2 regions of the Priestia sp. RMT2NF4 genome follow, and region 1 is predicted to be linked to the other one. Evidence: riboswitches for the same ligand, from Rfam matches in the RefSeq annotation. Region 1 holds a riboswitch; the other holds the start of a gene.

Evidence for each region. A riboswitch is a leader RNA that binds a small molecule or an ion and turns the genes downstream of it on or off. The one in region 1 is predicted to bind glycine.
Region 2: it holds a riboswitch for glycine, as region 1 does, so the genes downstream of both, ACMX9J_RS25010 (amino acid permease) here and gcvT (glycine cleavage system aminomethyltransferase GcvT) in region 1, are expected to answer to the same signal.

The regions. Positions count from the first base shown of each region.
Region 1 covers NZ_JBLQZO010000002.1:824,784-832,788, reverse strand. Annotated here, with positions in the region: gene comGB (competence type IV pilus assembly protein ComGB) at 1-136, shown strand, start outside; gene comGC (competence type IV pilus major pilin ComGC) at 151-462, shown strand; gene comGD (competence type IV pilus minor pilin ComGD) at 449-886, shown strand; gene ACMX9J_RS13445 (type II secretion system protein) at 870-1,208, shown strand; gene comGF (competence type IV pilus minor pilin ComGF) at 1,205-1,642, shown strand; gene comGG (competence type IV pilus minor pilin ComGG) at 1,632-2,006, shown strand; gene ACMX9J_RS13430 (YqzE family protein) at 2,050-2,235, shown strand; gene ACMX9J_RS13425 (YqhG family protein) at 2,259-3,083, opposite strand; gene ACMX9J_RS13420 (DEAD/DEAH box helicase) at 3,070-4,743, opposite strand; glycine riboswitch at 4,924-5,016, shown strand; gene gcvT (glycine cleavage system aminomethyltransferase GcvT) at 5,229-6,329, shown strand; gene gcvPA (aminomethyl-transferring glycine dehydrogenase subunit GcvPA) at 6,350-7,696, shown strand; gene gcvPB (aminomethyl-transferring glycine dehydrogenase subunit GcvPB) at 7,689-8,005, shown strand, end outside.
Region 2 covers NZ_JBLQZO010000010.1:24,503-32,507, reverse strand. Annotated here, with positions in the region: gene ACMX9J_RS25035 (SE1561 family protein) at 1-183, shown strand, start outside; gene ACMX9J_RS25030 (fumarate hydratase) at 346-1,887, shown strand; gene pdaA (delta-lactam-biosynthetic de-N-acetylase) at 1,982-2,791, shown strand; gene rlmD (23S rRNA (uracil(1939)-C(5))-methyltransferase RlmD) at 2,954-4,339, shown strand; gene ACMX9J_RS25015 (FAD-binding oxidoreductase) at 4,642-5,991, shown strand; glycine riboswitch at 6,191-6,271, shown strand; gene ACMX9J_RS25010 (amino acid permease) at 6,431-7,774, shown strand.

The DNA of each region.
Region 1 (8,005 bases):
GGAAAGAATGGAACAATTTATTTTTCGTATTTTAAAATATGTACAGCCGCTTACATTTTTGTTCATCGGAATGGTCATTCTGCTTATGTATATGTCTGTTATGCTTCCGATGTTAGAAGTGATGTCGAGCTTGTAGAAGGGTGAAAGAATATGATTCTAAAAGGTAATAAAGGGTTTACCCTTATTGAAATGTTAATCGTTATGCTCGTTATTACCGTGCTTTTGCTCATTATGATTCCAAATGTATTAAAGCATAATACGGTTATTAACAACAAAGGCTGCTCAGCTCTTGTCAAAACCGTAGAGGCTGAGGTACAAGTATATGAGCTTGAAAACAGCGAAAAACCAAGTCTAGAAGAGCTTGAAGCAGGAGGCTACTTAAAAGAAGGCACCGTGTGTCCAAATGGTCAAGCTATTCAAATTGACGGTACCGGAAAGGTTACGGCTAGTGGTTCTTCTTAAGCAAAAAGGATTTACCCTCATTGAGATGCTGATGGTTTTATTTATTGTGCAAGTGATGATGTTTTCCATTATCGTAACCATTCGGCCGCTTGTGGAATATTACAAAATCACATTATTCTTGCGACAGCTGCAAAGCGACACGTTTTATGTGCAGCAGACAGCCATGAACCGAGAATCTCCAATTAAAATTAACTTCGCACCGAAGGGAACAGAATATATTGTTTCTGATTCTCGTGCCGTTCTTTATAAGCGCGCCTATGACTCCACGATTCATATCACGTTTGGAAGCGGCAATTCCACGATACAATACAACAAAAATGGCAATATTTCTCAAGCAAAGACCATTTTTATCAGCAGTCAAAAGTTTAAATACAAAGTTACTTTTCAAATAGGTAGAGGGCGTTTTTATGTGGACAAGATGTAAGGGTCAGCAGGGCTATACCTTGTTAGAAATGCTTGTTTCATTTAGCATGCTTTTACTCCTAACCGGTACAATTATTCCTTTGTATGTTCAGATGAAGGAAGAAGAAAAGAAGCAATATGTTTCGTATCAAGCTGATGCTATCTTACACGAAGAACTATTGAAATATAAATATGAAACAGGATATAAACGGCGAGAAAAAATCGTAAAAGAAAACGTTGTGTTTTATCTGAAGTGGAACGGAGAAAGTGCTCAAAAGCTTTGTGTAGAATGGACAGATTCCGCTGATAAAATGAAAAAGAAGTGTGATGTGATGTTGAAGTGAAAAGTGAAAAAGGCTTTACGCTTGTAGAGATGTTAGTCAGTTTTGCTCTTTTTTTGATCATTGTTTCATTTTTCCCCATTATCATTCCGCTAGCTAAGCAAACATATAATCCAGACTTTAGTATGAATGAAATGGAGTGGGAAATTTTTGTGAATCAACTTGCTATGGAATATCGAGAAGCAAAAGAAGTGAGAATTCATGCGACTACGCTTACGTTGAAAATGGAAAATAATCAGATCATCACTTATGAACGATACGAAGACAAGATAAGAAGACGAGTGGATGAAAGCGGTCATGAAGTTGTGCTGCAGCATATTAAGAATATCATGTATGAACAGCAAAAAGAAAGGCTGCTGATTCGTTCAACAGACGGTGTTAACAAAGTTAGAGAAGAAACCATTACGACGTTTTTGATGCTTGCTTATGAAACATAATGAGCAAGGGTTTATTCTCCCGGTTGTGTTGGCATTTTGTGCGCTTTTTCTTCTGTTAGTAGCTCAGCAAACTACTTATTTTGTGACGAAAAGTTCATTTTATCAAGAAGTAGAGCAGAAAAATCGTCTGCAGCATCTTTTAGAAAACGCGGTTGTACATGTAAAAAAAGAAATAAAAGAACATAATAAATCTCCATCTGCACCCTTAGTGTTAGAAACGGGTACGGTTTCATACGACGTAGTAAGTGAAGATGAACAGATGATTATCCTAAAAATAAAGTGTCAAACACTGCAAGGAAGAGCATTGACAGAAACCGCATATATTCAAAAAAAGGACCAGCACATTGTGAAGTGGACGGATTAAGTCTCTTTCTCTCCGGATATAATAGTGCTGAGGAGATGATTATATGAAAACGAATGATTATGTAAAATATATGACTCAGCAATTTGTACAATATATGGATCAGCCAAAAGAAGAGAGGAAAACGAAAAAGATTCAAAAAAAAGAAGAGCGAGCACCTTTTGCGAACAGATGGTTTGGAATGATTCCGCTGTCGTTTATGCTGTGGTACCGAAAGAAAAAAGAAAGATGAGCATATCATATGCTCATCTTTTTTTAACCGGCTTGTGTTTTATTAAATTGACGTGACATCGTTTCGGGCGATATGTAAAATAAGCCACCGTTTATAAACTTAAATAAGATGGTCGGCTCGTACAGCTCTTGAAGCGCTGTTTTTTCGGTCATATATATTTCTGGCAGCTCTTCTGCTGTTTCGTAAAAATGATCAAGAAGCGCTAAGTCTTCGTACCATCTTTCCTGCGCTTTTTCTGCCCATTCAGTCGGTTGAGTTTTAACGTAGTCAGTCACGTATGATGTGAGTCGTGCAATCGCACTTTTCGGCTTAATAAAAGGTGAAAGAGTAAAGCAATAGTCCGAGATTTTAGATGATAAATTTTGATTAATGATTGATTCATGAAATGATTCAACGATTTGTCCGTTAATTAAATTAATGCCAAGCGACAAGAGCTCATCCTTTTTACGGTCGCATTTGTATGAGACTTTAATATTTAACGCAAGCCAAGGGTGTAAAGGCTGATTTGTTGGCTGAGCTGATGAAACTTGTTCATACAGATGAATAAACCCGCCTAGCTTTTGAGTAGAAGCGAAAATTTGATGCAGCCTAGGTGAGCCAAAATGAATTCGTTCTCCTTGAACAGAATCGTCTTCAAACGCGGGGTCTGTAATGAAAGTGAGTGAAGCAGGATTTGCTTCTCCGCCTGTCTTTTCAACATAATGCCAATAAAATGGACGATTCATCAACTCTTTGTCAAGTTCGATTGTTAATTGAACCGTTAGATAAGATGGTGTTTCTGTGACAATAGAACAATTATTAGCTAGAAAGTAACGCTTTAAAAATTGATGAATATCAGTTTGCTGCATGCTGATCCTCCTCGCTGTCTTCGTATTGAATAATAGACGTCAAGTTCTCCATTTTGATTTTTATTTCTCCTTCACTCCGTGAATGAAATAAAATATCTTGAATATGCTCTTCGATATTTTTTAAATCAAGCTTTGTTAAAATATCATCTAACTCTCCAACAACTCGTTCAAAAAGGTTTATTTTTTCGTATAACAATTTTAAAATATGTTCTTCGACCGTATGTTGAATCGCTAAATTGTAAATGTGAACATCATGTTTTTGACCTAAACGATGTACCCTTCCAATTCGCTGTTCTAGACGCATTGGATTCCACGGTAGATCATAGTTAATAATATGATGACAAAACTGAAGGTTGATTCCTTCTCCGCCCGCTTCAGTGGCAATAAATACTTGCGCGTGGCTTTCAAAAAGCTGCTTCATCCAGTCTTTTTTACCTCGCTTAAATCCTCCTCTAAACGGTACAGAGGTAATTCCATGCTGTTTTAAATACCACTGTAAGTACAGTTGAGTTGCTCTGTACTCAGTGAAAATAATAACTTTGTCATCAATTTTTTGAACGAGCTCCAGAACTTTTTCTGCTTTTGCATTTTGCGGCACTTGCTGAAGTAGTTGCATTAACGGAGTAATCATATGTTCCGTTAATGCGCTGTTTTGATCTTCCTGACGTTCCAGCATGTTTTTTAATGTCATATACACCGCTTCACGGCTGCTGCAGGCCTCTCGCTGCAGGGTTAAAATTGAAAAAGCACTTGAAGGGTGCAGTCCGTTTCCTTTAAAAGACGTAATCGCATCGTATAGCTCGCGTTCTTTCGGTGAAAATTCAACAGGAATGGTTTGAACAATTCGCTTCGTCCATTCGATACCAGTATCATGGCGGCGATTTCGAATCATAACTTTGTTAACAAGCTCTTTTAAGTGCTCATCGTTTTGCAAAGAGCGTTTTTTAGCAGAAAATAACTCTTCGAAATAGTCTTTATTGCCGAGATGGCCAGGCTTTAAAAGAGAGACTAAGTTGAAAATTTCTTCAATTCGATTTTGAATCGGTGTTGCGGTTAGCAACAGACAAAATTTCTTTTTCAGGCTTTGAACAAATTCATAGTTTTTTGTTTTGTTGTTTTTAAGTTTATGAGCTTCATCAATGATGATGAGGTCGTAGTCTTGTTCTAGCACAATTTCTCGATGAGGGGAACGTTTTGCTGTATCAATTGAAGATACAACGATGTCACACTGATCCCACACATATGATTTTCTTTGAGGGACCGCGGGAATATAAAATTTTTGATTCAATTCCATAGCCCACTGTGAAACAAGCGAAGCTGGAACTAAAATGAGAACTTTTTTAACAAGCCCGCGAATCATATATTCCTTCAAAATTAACCCTGCTTCAATCGTTTTCCCTAGTCCTACTTCATCTGCTAAAATGGCTTTCCCATTCATTGTTTCGACTACTTGTTTGGCTACTTCGAGCTGATGAGGAAGCGGCGTTAAATCGGCTAGATGTTTTGGGCTTTGTAGTCCTTCAAATTCTGAGATAAGCGTTTGGTCTTCTATTTCATAGGCAAGTTTATACAAATCCCATGCAGACCAAGGGCCGTCTTGCTCCAATTTAGTTGAGAAGGCTGCTTCCCATGTTTCATCGATGTTTAATTTCACTTTCATGATAAAAATGCTCCTTTGTAAAAAATTTTTATTGAACAAATGATAAGAATCAGGTAGGATAAAAATATATTTAGAAAATTTGAAAAAGAAAATAGATTAGCACTTTACAAATGATTGTGTGAATAGAGATAGATACATCTTTCAGTAGTATGCCCAACTTTACCAACTTTATAGAAGCGAATGACGACACGGGGAGAGACTACTTGAATGTAGCGCCGAAGGAGCAAGCAATAAAATTGTGAATCTCTCAGGCAAAAAGACTCTTGTTTGACGCAGCTCTGGAGAGTGTCTATGCGTTTATAGACCACCCACGAGGCAAACCTATTCGTTTATAGGTAAACTTTCAGGTGAAAAGGACAGAGACTTCCTACTAAATACAGTAGGGGGTTTTCTGTCCTTTTTTGCTTGGATACATAGTGATCCCCACACTATTTGAAAACTCCCCGTTATGAAAAGTTTCACGTGAAAAAGAGGAGGACATAAATATGACAACAGAATTACACAAAACGCCGCTTTATGATACCTATCAAAGATATGGTGCCAAAACAATTGATTTTGGAGGATGGGCTCTTCCCGTTCAATTTTCTTCTATTAAAGAAGAGCATGAAGCTGTACGTACAAAGGCAGGTCTTTTTGATGTCTCTCATATGGGAGAAATTCTTGTGACAGGAGCTGATAGCTTAGCTTTTCTTCAGCATACGATGACAAATGACGTTTCTACCCTTGTAGATGGAAAAGCGCAGTATACGGCTATGTGTTATGAAGACGGAGGCACGGTAGATGATTTGCTGATTTACAAAAAAGCAGATCAAGAGTATTTGCTGGTCGTAAACGCTGCTAATATTCAAAAAGACTATGAGTGGCTTGTGTCTCACAAACAAGGAGATGTAACGCTCGTTAATCAATCTGATGAAACTGCGCAGCTAGCATTACAAGGTCCTTTAGCAGAAAAAGTTTTACAAACGTTAACGAATAAAAATTTAGCTTCATTAAAGCCATTTACATTTGCTGATGATGTAGAAGTAGCGAATGTAAAAGCTCTCGTTTCACGTACTGGATATACCGGAGAAGATGGTTTTGAAATTTATTGTTCTTCAGCTGACGCCTCTCACTTGTGGACGGCTATTTTAGAAGCAGGAAGTGAGGACGGTGTGTTGCCTTGCGGACTAGGCGCTCGCGATACGCTTCGTTTTGAAGCTACTTTGGCTTTATATGGCCAAGAGCTTTCAAAAGATATTACGCCAATTGAAGCTCGAATTGGATTTGCAGTAAAAACGAACAAAGACAGCTTTATTGGAAAAGAAGTGTTAAAAGAACAGCGTGAAAGCGGGGCACCTCGTAAGCTGGTAGGAATTGAAATGATTGATAAAGGTATACCAAGACACGGTTACGAAGTATTTGCAGATGAAGAACAAATTGGATTTGTGACAACAGGTACACAGTCACCGACATTAAAGAAAAACATCGGTTTAGCGCTATTATCAGCAGAGTATACAGAGCTTGGTCAAGAAGTGGAAGTGCAGGTTCGGAAAAAACGCTTAAAAGCAAAAGTGGTTTCAACACCTTTTTATAAACGTTCAAAGTAAGCTTTGGGGAGGAATTTAACATGTTACATCGCTATTTACCAATGACAGAACAAGATCAGCAGCAAATGTTAGCAGCAATTGGTGTTTCATCCGTTGATGATTTATTTTCAGATATTCCGCAGCGCGTTCGTTTTCAAGGAGAATACAATATTAAAAAAGCGGCTTCAGAGCCTCAGCTGTTAAAAGAATTAAATAATATGGCTGCAAAAAATGCTCATTTGAAAGAATATTCTTCTTTTTTAGGAGCGGGAGTTTACGATCATTACATGCCGGTTATTGTTGACCATGTTATTTCTCGTTCGGAATTTTATACTGCCTATACTCCGTATCAGCCAGAAATTTCTCAAGGAGAACTTCAGGCCATCTTTGAATTTCAAACAATGATTTGTGAGTTAACGGGGATGGACGTGGCCAATTCTTCTATGTATGACGGAGGAACTGCTTTAGCAGAAGCCGCTATGCTCAGTGCGGGTCAAACGAAAAAGAAAAAAGTACTTGTCTCTGCGGCCGTTCACCCTGAGTCAAAAGATGTGTTAAAAACGTATGCGAAGGGTCAATATATTGAAGTGGTAGAAATCCCTGCAGCAGACGGCGTAACAGATATGATTGCATTAGAAAAAGAGATGGGAAGTGACGTGGCAGCTGTTATTGTCCAGTATCCAAATTTCTACGGACAAATCGAGCCGTTAAAAGAAATTGAAGAAATTACTCATCAAGAAAAATGTATGTTTGTGGTTTCAAGCAATCCTTTATCATTAGGTTTACTTACGCCTCCTGGAGAATTTGGAGCTGATATTGTCATTGGAGATGCACAGCCATTTGGTATTCCAAGTCAATTTGGAGGCCCGCACTGCGGATACTTTGCAACTACGTCTAAGCTTATGCGAAAAATTCCAGGACGATTAGTAGGGCAAACGGTCGATGAAAACGGTAAGCGAGGGTTTGTTTTAACCCTTCAAGCGCGTGAGCAGCATATACGCCGCGATAAAGCGACGTCTAACATTTGTTCAAATCAAGCGTTAAATGCTTTAGCAGCATCAGTTGCAATGACAGCTTTAGGCAAGCAAGGTGTAAAAGAAATGGCGCTGCAAAACTTATCAAAAACGCATTATGCATATGAAGCGTTAAAGGCAAAAGGGGTAAATGTAGCATTTGAAGGACCGTTTTTTAACGAACTAGTCGTGAAGCTTCCTGTTTCGGTAACAGAAGCAAACAATCATTTATTAGCATCAAAAATAATTGGCGGTTATGATCTTAGCCGTGATAACCAAGCGCTTGAAAATCACATGCTGCTTGCTTTTACAGAACTCCGTACAAAAGAGGAAATTGACCAACTTGTAAATGAATTGGGGGATCTTCATGCTTAATCAAAATCAATCACTTATTTTTGAAAGCAGTAAAGAAGGGCGAATCGGCTATTCATTGCCGGAGTTAGATGTTCCGCAAGTAAATGCTGAAGAGCTGCTTGGAAAAGCGTATGTCCGTACCGAAGCTCCTGAGCTTCCTGAAGTATCAGAACTCGATATTATGCGTCATTACACCGCGCTTTCAAAACGAAATCACGGAGTGGACTCAGGGTTTTATCCGCTTGGTTCATGTACGATGAAATATAATCCAAAAGTGAATGAACAAGCAGCACGCATTGCTGGGTTAGCGCATATTCATCCGCTTCAAGA
Region 2 (8,005 bases), on a different contig from region 1:
GGAAACGCCGTTCGAGATAAAGATTCACAAGTACGTTATTTAAAAGATCGTTTAAATATGTTTGTACACGTATTAGACTCTATGGAGCCTGAAAACACAGATCTAGAAGATATTGACCGTTTGATTACAATGATTGATGACCTAGAAGCAAAATGTGAGCAGTTTAAAAAAGATAAAGAATGAAGAAGAAAAAAGCGCTAGAAAAACTAGCGCTTTTTTGCTTGAAGTGGAAATCCTCCTATAAAGGTCTTTCGAAACAATTTTTGAAGGAGTATAATAAATTTTGAAAGTTGTACGACAGATAGATAAATACATACATTAGCGGGATATGGGAGGAATTAAGTGATGATTGAAGCTTTAAAACAAAGCATGTACGATTTAATTGTTGAAACATCTACAAAATTGCCAAAAGACGTTCGACGTGCTATCGCAAAGGCAAAAGCGCGTGAAAATGCAGGAACGCGTGCAGCAATGTCTTTAGCGACCATTACCAATAATATTAAGATGGCGGATGATAATTTATCGCCAATTTGTCAAGATACAGGTATGCCAACATTTAAAATTAAAACCCCTGTAGGAGTGAATCAGCTTCAAATTAAAGAAGCGATTTATTGGGCAATTGAAGAAGCAACAAAGCACGGAAAGCTTCGCCCTAATTCTGTAGATTCGTTAACGGGAGAAAACAGCGGTAATAATTTAGGCGGAGGCACGCCGGTTATTAAGTTTGAACAGTGGGAAAATGACTATATTGATGCGCGTCTTATTTTAAAAGGCGGCGGCTGTGAAAATAAAAACATTCAGTATAGCCTGCCTTGTGAAGTAGAAGGGTTAGGCCGAGCTGGCCGTGATTTAGACGGTATTCGTAAATGTGTGATGCACTCAGTATACCAAGCGCAAGGCCAAGGCTGTAGCGCCGGCGTCATTGGTGTTGGAATCGGTGGCGACCGTACAACAGGCTATGAATTAGCAAAAGAGCAGCTGTTCCGAAACTTAGATGACGAAAATCCAAACGCTCAGCTGAAAGAATTAGAAGAGTATGTAATGGAAAATGCTAATAAGCTAGGAATCGGTACAATGGGCTTTGGCGGAGAAACGACATTACTTGGCTGTAAAGTCGGCGTAATCAATCGTATTCCTGCTAGCTTCTATGTGTCAGTTGCGTATAACTGCTGGGCTTACCGTCGCTTAGGTATTAAAATCAACGCTGATACAGGAAGCGTTCAAGAGTGGCTGTATCAAGAAGGCGAAGAAGTAGATTTTAATAAAAATGCAGGTGCAGAAGAGAAACAAAATGCGGATGAAACAAAAGAAGTTGTATTACAAGCACCTATTACAGAAGAGCAAATTCGTGAATTAAAAGTTGGTGACGTAGTGCGCATCAACGGTATGATCTACACAGGACGCGACGCTATTCATAAACATTTAACAGACCACGATGCGCCAATTGATTTAAATGGACAAATCATTTATCACTGTGGCCCGGTTATGTTAAAAGATGAAGATGGAAAATGGCACGTAACCGCTGCAGGACCAACAACAAGTATCCGTGAAGAACCTTACCAAGGAGATATTATGAAGAAATTTGGTATCCGCGCGGTTATCGGTAAAGGCGGTATGGGTCCTAAAACGCTTGCTGCTCTTCAAGAGCACGGGGGCGTATACTTAAATGCTATCGGAGGAGCTGCGCAGTACTATGCTGATTGTATCAAGAGCGTAGAAGGCGTTGATTTGATGCAGTTCGGTATTCCTGAAGCAATGTGGCATCTAAAAGTAGAAGGCTTTACAGCTGTAGTGACGATGGATTCACACGGAAACAGCTTGCATGCAGATGTAGACAAGTCTTCATTTGAAAAGCTTGAGCAATTTAAAGAACCGGTATTTAAATAAACATACGTCGGGAACGTATGGTAAAAAGTAACGTTCATGAACGAGAAAATTGAGTGGATACTAAGCGTAAAATGACTTCCGAAAGGAGCTTCTTATGCGCCGGTTCACCTTTTTTCTCGTTTTTTTATTCGTGATGTCAACAGGCATAGCATCTGTTGAAGCACAAATGTATCGAAACACTCCGATCAGCTGGGGATTTCAAAAAAGTAAAAATCACAAGCCTGCATCCGCAGGTACAGCTTATGAACACATTCTTGCTAAGTATGATGCGTTTTACCTCGGCGATACAACTAAAAAAAATATTTATTTAACGTTTGATAACGGTTATGAAAATGGCTATACACCGCAGGTATTAGACGTGCTCAAAAAAAGAAAGGTTCCTGCGACGTTTTTTGTAACAGGACACTATTTAAAAGAAGAGCCTAAGCTAATTAAGCGAATGGTAAAAGAAGGGCATATTGTCGGCAATCATTCATGGCATCACCCTGACTTAACTCAAGTGGATGATGCACGTTTTAAAGAAGAGCTGCAAAAAGTAAAAGATGAATACAAGAATATTACCGGTCGTGATGAAATGAAGTATCTCCGCTCACCTAGAGGTGTATTTAGCGAACGAACGCTAGCTCTTTCAAAGCAAGAAGGCTATACGAACGTATTTTGGTCACTAGCATTCGTTGACTGGAAAGTGAATGAACAAAAAGGCTGGCGCTACTCATACGACAATATGATGACTCAAATACATCCAGGTGCGATCATGCTTCTGCATACCGTTTCAAAGGATAACGCAGATGCGTTAGATCAAGCGATTGTGGATTTAAAAAAGCAGGGCTATACGTTTAAAAGCATTGATGATTTAATGAACGAACGCAAACAAATGAAGAAAAGTCCTTCTAAAACGAAATAAAGATAAAAACCGACGGGAATATTTCTTCTGTCGGTTTTTTGCTGTTGAAGTGTTATAATATGCGTTGATGTCTTTTTTAAAGCGATACGGTCCAATAAGTTTTAAGCAGCTAAAGACCGTTAATAACTATATAAAGAATTTAAACTAATCGGAGTTGGTCTCATGAATAAACCCAAAACTGAAATGAAAGTTCAAAAAGGACAAACGTTTCCGTTGACGATAAAAAGACTCGGTATTAATGGAGAAGGCGTAGGCTATTTTAAGCGCCAAGTCGTCTTTGTACCGGGAGCATTACCGAATGAAGAAGTGGTTGTAGAAGCAACAAATGTTCAGCATAAGTTTGCCGAAGGGAAAATCAAGCGAATTCGCAAAAAATCTCCTCATCGCGTAGAAGCACCCTGTCCGATTTACGACCAGTGCGGAGGCTGCCAGCTTCAGCACTTATCTTATGAAGGTCAGCTAGAATCCAAGCGGGATATTGTTCTGCAAGCGTTCGAACGTCACAGTTCATTAAAAAAAGTAGAGGAAAAAACTCGCCAAACGATTGGTATGGAAGATCCGTGGCGCTACCGTAATAAATCTCAGTTTCAAGTCGGCGTGGACAAACAAAAAGTCATTGCTGGTTTGTATGGACTGAATTCTCACCGCTTGATTGATATTGAAAACTGTCCCATTCAGCATAAAGCTACAAATCACGTGACAAAAGAAATAAAACGAATTTTACAAGACCTTCAAATTCCTATCTACAATGAGCGTAAACGCCGTGGAATTGTGCGTACCATTGTATCTCGAGTAGGGTTTGAAACGGGTGAAGTTCAAATTGTCTTGATTACGGCTAAAAAAGAAATTCCGAAAAAAGAGCTGCTGATGAAAGAAATTCAGCGCCGCCTACCGGAAGTGAAATCACTCGTACAAAACGTAAACGGTCAAAAAACATCGCTTATTTTTGGAGACGAAACGTTTACACTTGCTGGAAAGTCGGTGATTCAAGAAACGTTAGGTGATATCTCATTCGAACTTTCAGCGCGTGCATTTTTCCAACTGAATCCTCTCCAAACGGTGAAGCTATATGAAGAAGTAAAAAAAGCAGCTGCGCTAACAGGCAGTGAAAAAATCGTAGATGCTTACTGCGGAGTAGGGACAATTGGCTTATGGCTTGCTAAAGATGCCAAAGAAATTCGCGGAATGGACACGATTGAAGAATCCATTGTAGACGCGCGAAAAAATGCCAAAGATCATGGATTTGAGCATGCCACGTACGTAACAGGTCCGGCTGAAAAATGGATGCCGCAGTGGGTAAAAGAAGGCTGGAAGCCAGACGTTATCGTCGTTGACCCGCCGCGAACAGGCTGTGATGACAAGCTTCTAAAAACAATTTTACAAGTAAAGCCAAAGAAAGTGGTTTACGTATCTTGTAATCCATCCACATTAGCCAAAGATGTGCAGCAGCTGTCGAAGGCTTATAACGTTGATTACATTCAGCCTGTTGATATGTTCCCTCATACAGCGCACGTGGAGAATGTGGTGAGTTTGACGTTAAAGAAATAAATAGATGAAGAGTAAAGGGCAGATTTGGTTCTGCTCTTTTTTTATTTGAATTGGACTCTTGTTGGAAGAAAAAATATTCTAATATATCTAATTTGAATTATTGGAAAGTTAGGTTTTAGAAAGCATTGGAGCACCGAAAAGAAGTTTTATTAGTACTTATATTTCAGTAAATGAACTGAAATTTCATTTTTTATAGAGATGATAAACGCCAATCTAGTCTTGAAAACCCACACCCTCAACCACTCCAAGAATACTATAGTAATAAAACTGATAAAAAGTATATACAGAGGGGCAGAGGTCAAATGGACTCAATGTTTTTGAAAGGGCTTACGGGTAAAGTGGTAACGCCGAAAGACCCCATTTATGAGGAAGCTCGTCAGGAGTGGAATCGTGCTATTGATAAATTTCCGCTTGTGATTGTGTACTGTGAAAAAAAGCAGGATGTTGTAAATGCAATTCAATGGGCGCGCAAGCATCGTGTAGACATTCGCATTCGATCTGGCGGTCATCATTATGAAGGGTATTCTACGGGTGACTGTGTATTAGTCATTGATATCAGTCGGTTAAACGGGTTGAAATTGGATAGGAAACGGAACATCTTAAAGATGGAGGGAGGAGCAAAGAATACGGAAGTGTATGATTTTATCGGTTCGAACGGATATGTGTTTCCAGGAGGAACGTGTCCGACTGTTGGGGTGTCTGGCTTTACGCTCGGAGGAGGCTGGGGGCTTTCGAGCAGACTTTACGGATTAGGCTGTGACAGCTTGATAGAGCTAGAGTTGGTCAATTATGAAGGAAAGATTATTAAAGCAAACCAATCGTGTAACGCGGATCTTTTTTGGGCATGCCGAGGTTCTGGTGGCGGTAATTTTGGCGTTGTGGCAAGCATGACGTTTCAGCTTCCAAAACCGACGAACAGCTCTGTGACGCTTGTTCGCTTCTTTTATGTAGGTACTACAAGAGAAAAACAGGTACAAGTGATGAATATATGGCAAAGCTGGCTGCCTGAATTGGACAAACGTATGACGCTAGTTGCCAGTTTTTATAATGCAGAAGGAGAAGGATTGGGCATATTTGCGAACGGCTTCTTTTACGGATCTCCAGAAAGAGCTCGAAAGATCTTGCAGCCTTTTGCAGAGGTGGAGGGGTTCCGAGTCGAGCTAGAGTCATTATCTTTTCTTGAAGCGGTACAAAAGATAGAAGCAACCTATCCTCCGTCTGAAAAATTTAAGTCAACGGGAAGATTTGTGCAAAGAAGTTATTCAGTTGGCGAGCTTGAAAATCTTGCAGATCTCATACAGCGTCCAGCAGAAGGTTCCGTTTACGCCGCGATTTCTTTTTATGCACTAGGAGGAGAAATTCGCAGTGTTGGTAACAGAGAAACGGCCTTCTTTTACAGAAACGCTAGATATATCCTGGGCTTTCAATCTGTATGGACAGACGATGCGTTTGCACGAGCAAACAGAGAGTGGCTGTATAAGCGATTTCAATATATTAAACGTATTACGAAAGGCTCCTATGTGAATTTCCCTATCAGCAACCTTAGAAACTACGAGTATGAGTATTTTGGAGACAACGCAGAGAGATTAGAAAGAGTAAATAAAAAGTACGATCCATTTAACGTATTTAGGTTTCCGCAGGGACTCAGGTAGCATGTAGAAAAGGATACTAAGTTGACGATTGAACCTGTTTCATTACCTTCTTTCGAAGAAGGTAAATAAATGAAAGTCATCTTTCTTGTTGACAAAGCATCCAACTGGTATTAGAATAAACAACTATTCGACAGTCATTATCTTAATCGAAAAATTTAATACGTAGAAAGCTATGATTGCTATGGATCACACTATAGCAGGAGCAGCTTCTGGAGAGATCGCGATAGTTTCGCGACGCCGAAGGGTTCACAATCTCAGGCAAAAGGACAGAAGAGTACCGGATATTTATTTGGTATGTTACTAATTGGTAGCATGTACCATAATATTTGTTATTCTTATGACCATGAGATTGGAGCGCATCCAATCTCTTTTTTTATTGGACTTTATTTTGTAGTCCGCACGATCGCATCAAAGGTTTTATTGTTAGGAGGAGTTAGAGTTGGAACAACGAGAATTAAAGAGGGATTTATCCAATCGTCATGTTCAGCTAATCGCGATTGGAGGAACCATTGGGACGGGATTATTTTTAGGTTCTGGTAAAGCCATACAGCTTGCAGGTCCCTCTATCATCTTTGCTTATTTAATTGTGGGTATTGCGCTTTTCTTTGTGATGAGAGCGCTAGGAGAACTACTGCTGTCTAAAGCAGGTTATCAATCGTTAACAGATATTGCTGAAGAGTATCTTGGACCATGGGCTTCATTTGTCACAGGGTGGACGTACTGGTTTTGCTGGATCATGACAGCTATGGCTGATGTGATTGCCGTTGGCGTATATGTGAAATATTGGTTCAATATTCCTCAGTGGATTCCTGCACTTATTTGTGTAATCATTTTATTAGGACTTAACTTATTAACCGTAAAATTATTTGGAGAATTAGAGTTTTGGTTTGCTTTAATAAAGGTTATTACGATTCTTGCGTTAATTGTTATTGGCGTTATTTTACTGGTAATCGGATTTAAAACAGATGCAGGATCCGTTACGGTTCAAAATCTTTGGAATCATGGAGGACTGTTTCCAAACGGTGTTTCAGGTTTCTTACTTTCATTCCAAATGGTTATTTTCGCATACGTCGGGGTTGAATTGGTAGGGGTATCGGCAGCGGAAACATCAAATCCCCAAAAAAATATTCCATCGGCCATTAATAAAATTCCGCTGCGAATCTTATTTTTCTATGTTGGAGCGCTTATCGTCCTTTTATTTATTAACCCGTGGATGGAATTGAATGCAGCAGAAAGCCCATTTGTTAAAACCTTTAGTTTAGTCGGAATTCCGCTTGCTGCTGGAATTATTAATTTTGTTGTATTAACTTCAGCCGCTTCTGCTTGTAATAGCGGAATGTTTTCAACAAGCCGTATCTTATATAACTTAAGTAAAAATGACCAAGGGCCATCTACGTTTGCAAAACTGAACAAAAACCACGTACCAAGCAACGGATTGTTTGTATCTACGCTGGTTATCTCGGCGGGAGCTTTGTTAAGCAAACTGATACCAGATCAAGCTTTTGGCATCGTAACAACCATCAGCGCTATTTGTTTCATTTGGGTGTGGAGTATCATTTTGATTTGCCATCTAAGATATAAAAAAACGCGTCCACAGCTGCATGCAGCATCAACATTCAAAGCACCGTTAACACCATTTATAAACTATGTTGTGCTAGCGTTGTTTGCAGTGATTCTTATTATTATGCTGTTTTCTGATGCGACGCGCCCAGCCTTATTGTTGACACCCGTTTGGTTTATTCTCTTATTTGGTTTTTACGGGGCTAGAAGGAAGAAGAAATAGTAAATGGGTGACCTCATCATTTCGTGATGGGGTCTTTTTATTGGAAGATAAATAATTGATTTCTACTGTATGAAGAAAATGCAGTAAGCAAAGTTTATATAAGAACCCTAAAAAAGTTTTAGCAGAAAATACAGTGAAAAAGCTCATAGTTTTCTGATAGTAATGTAGAACCAAATGCTTTTCTTCTATGTCTAAAGGTGGAATTCTATCATTTACATGGAAAAGTTTTCA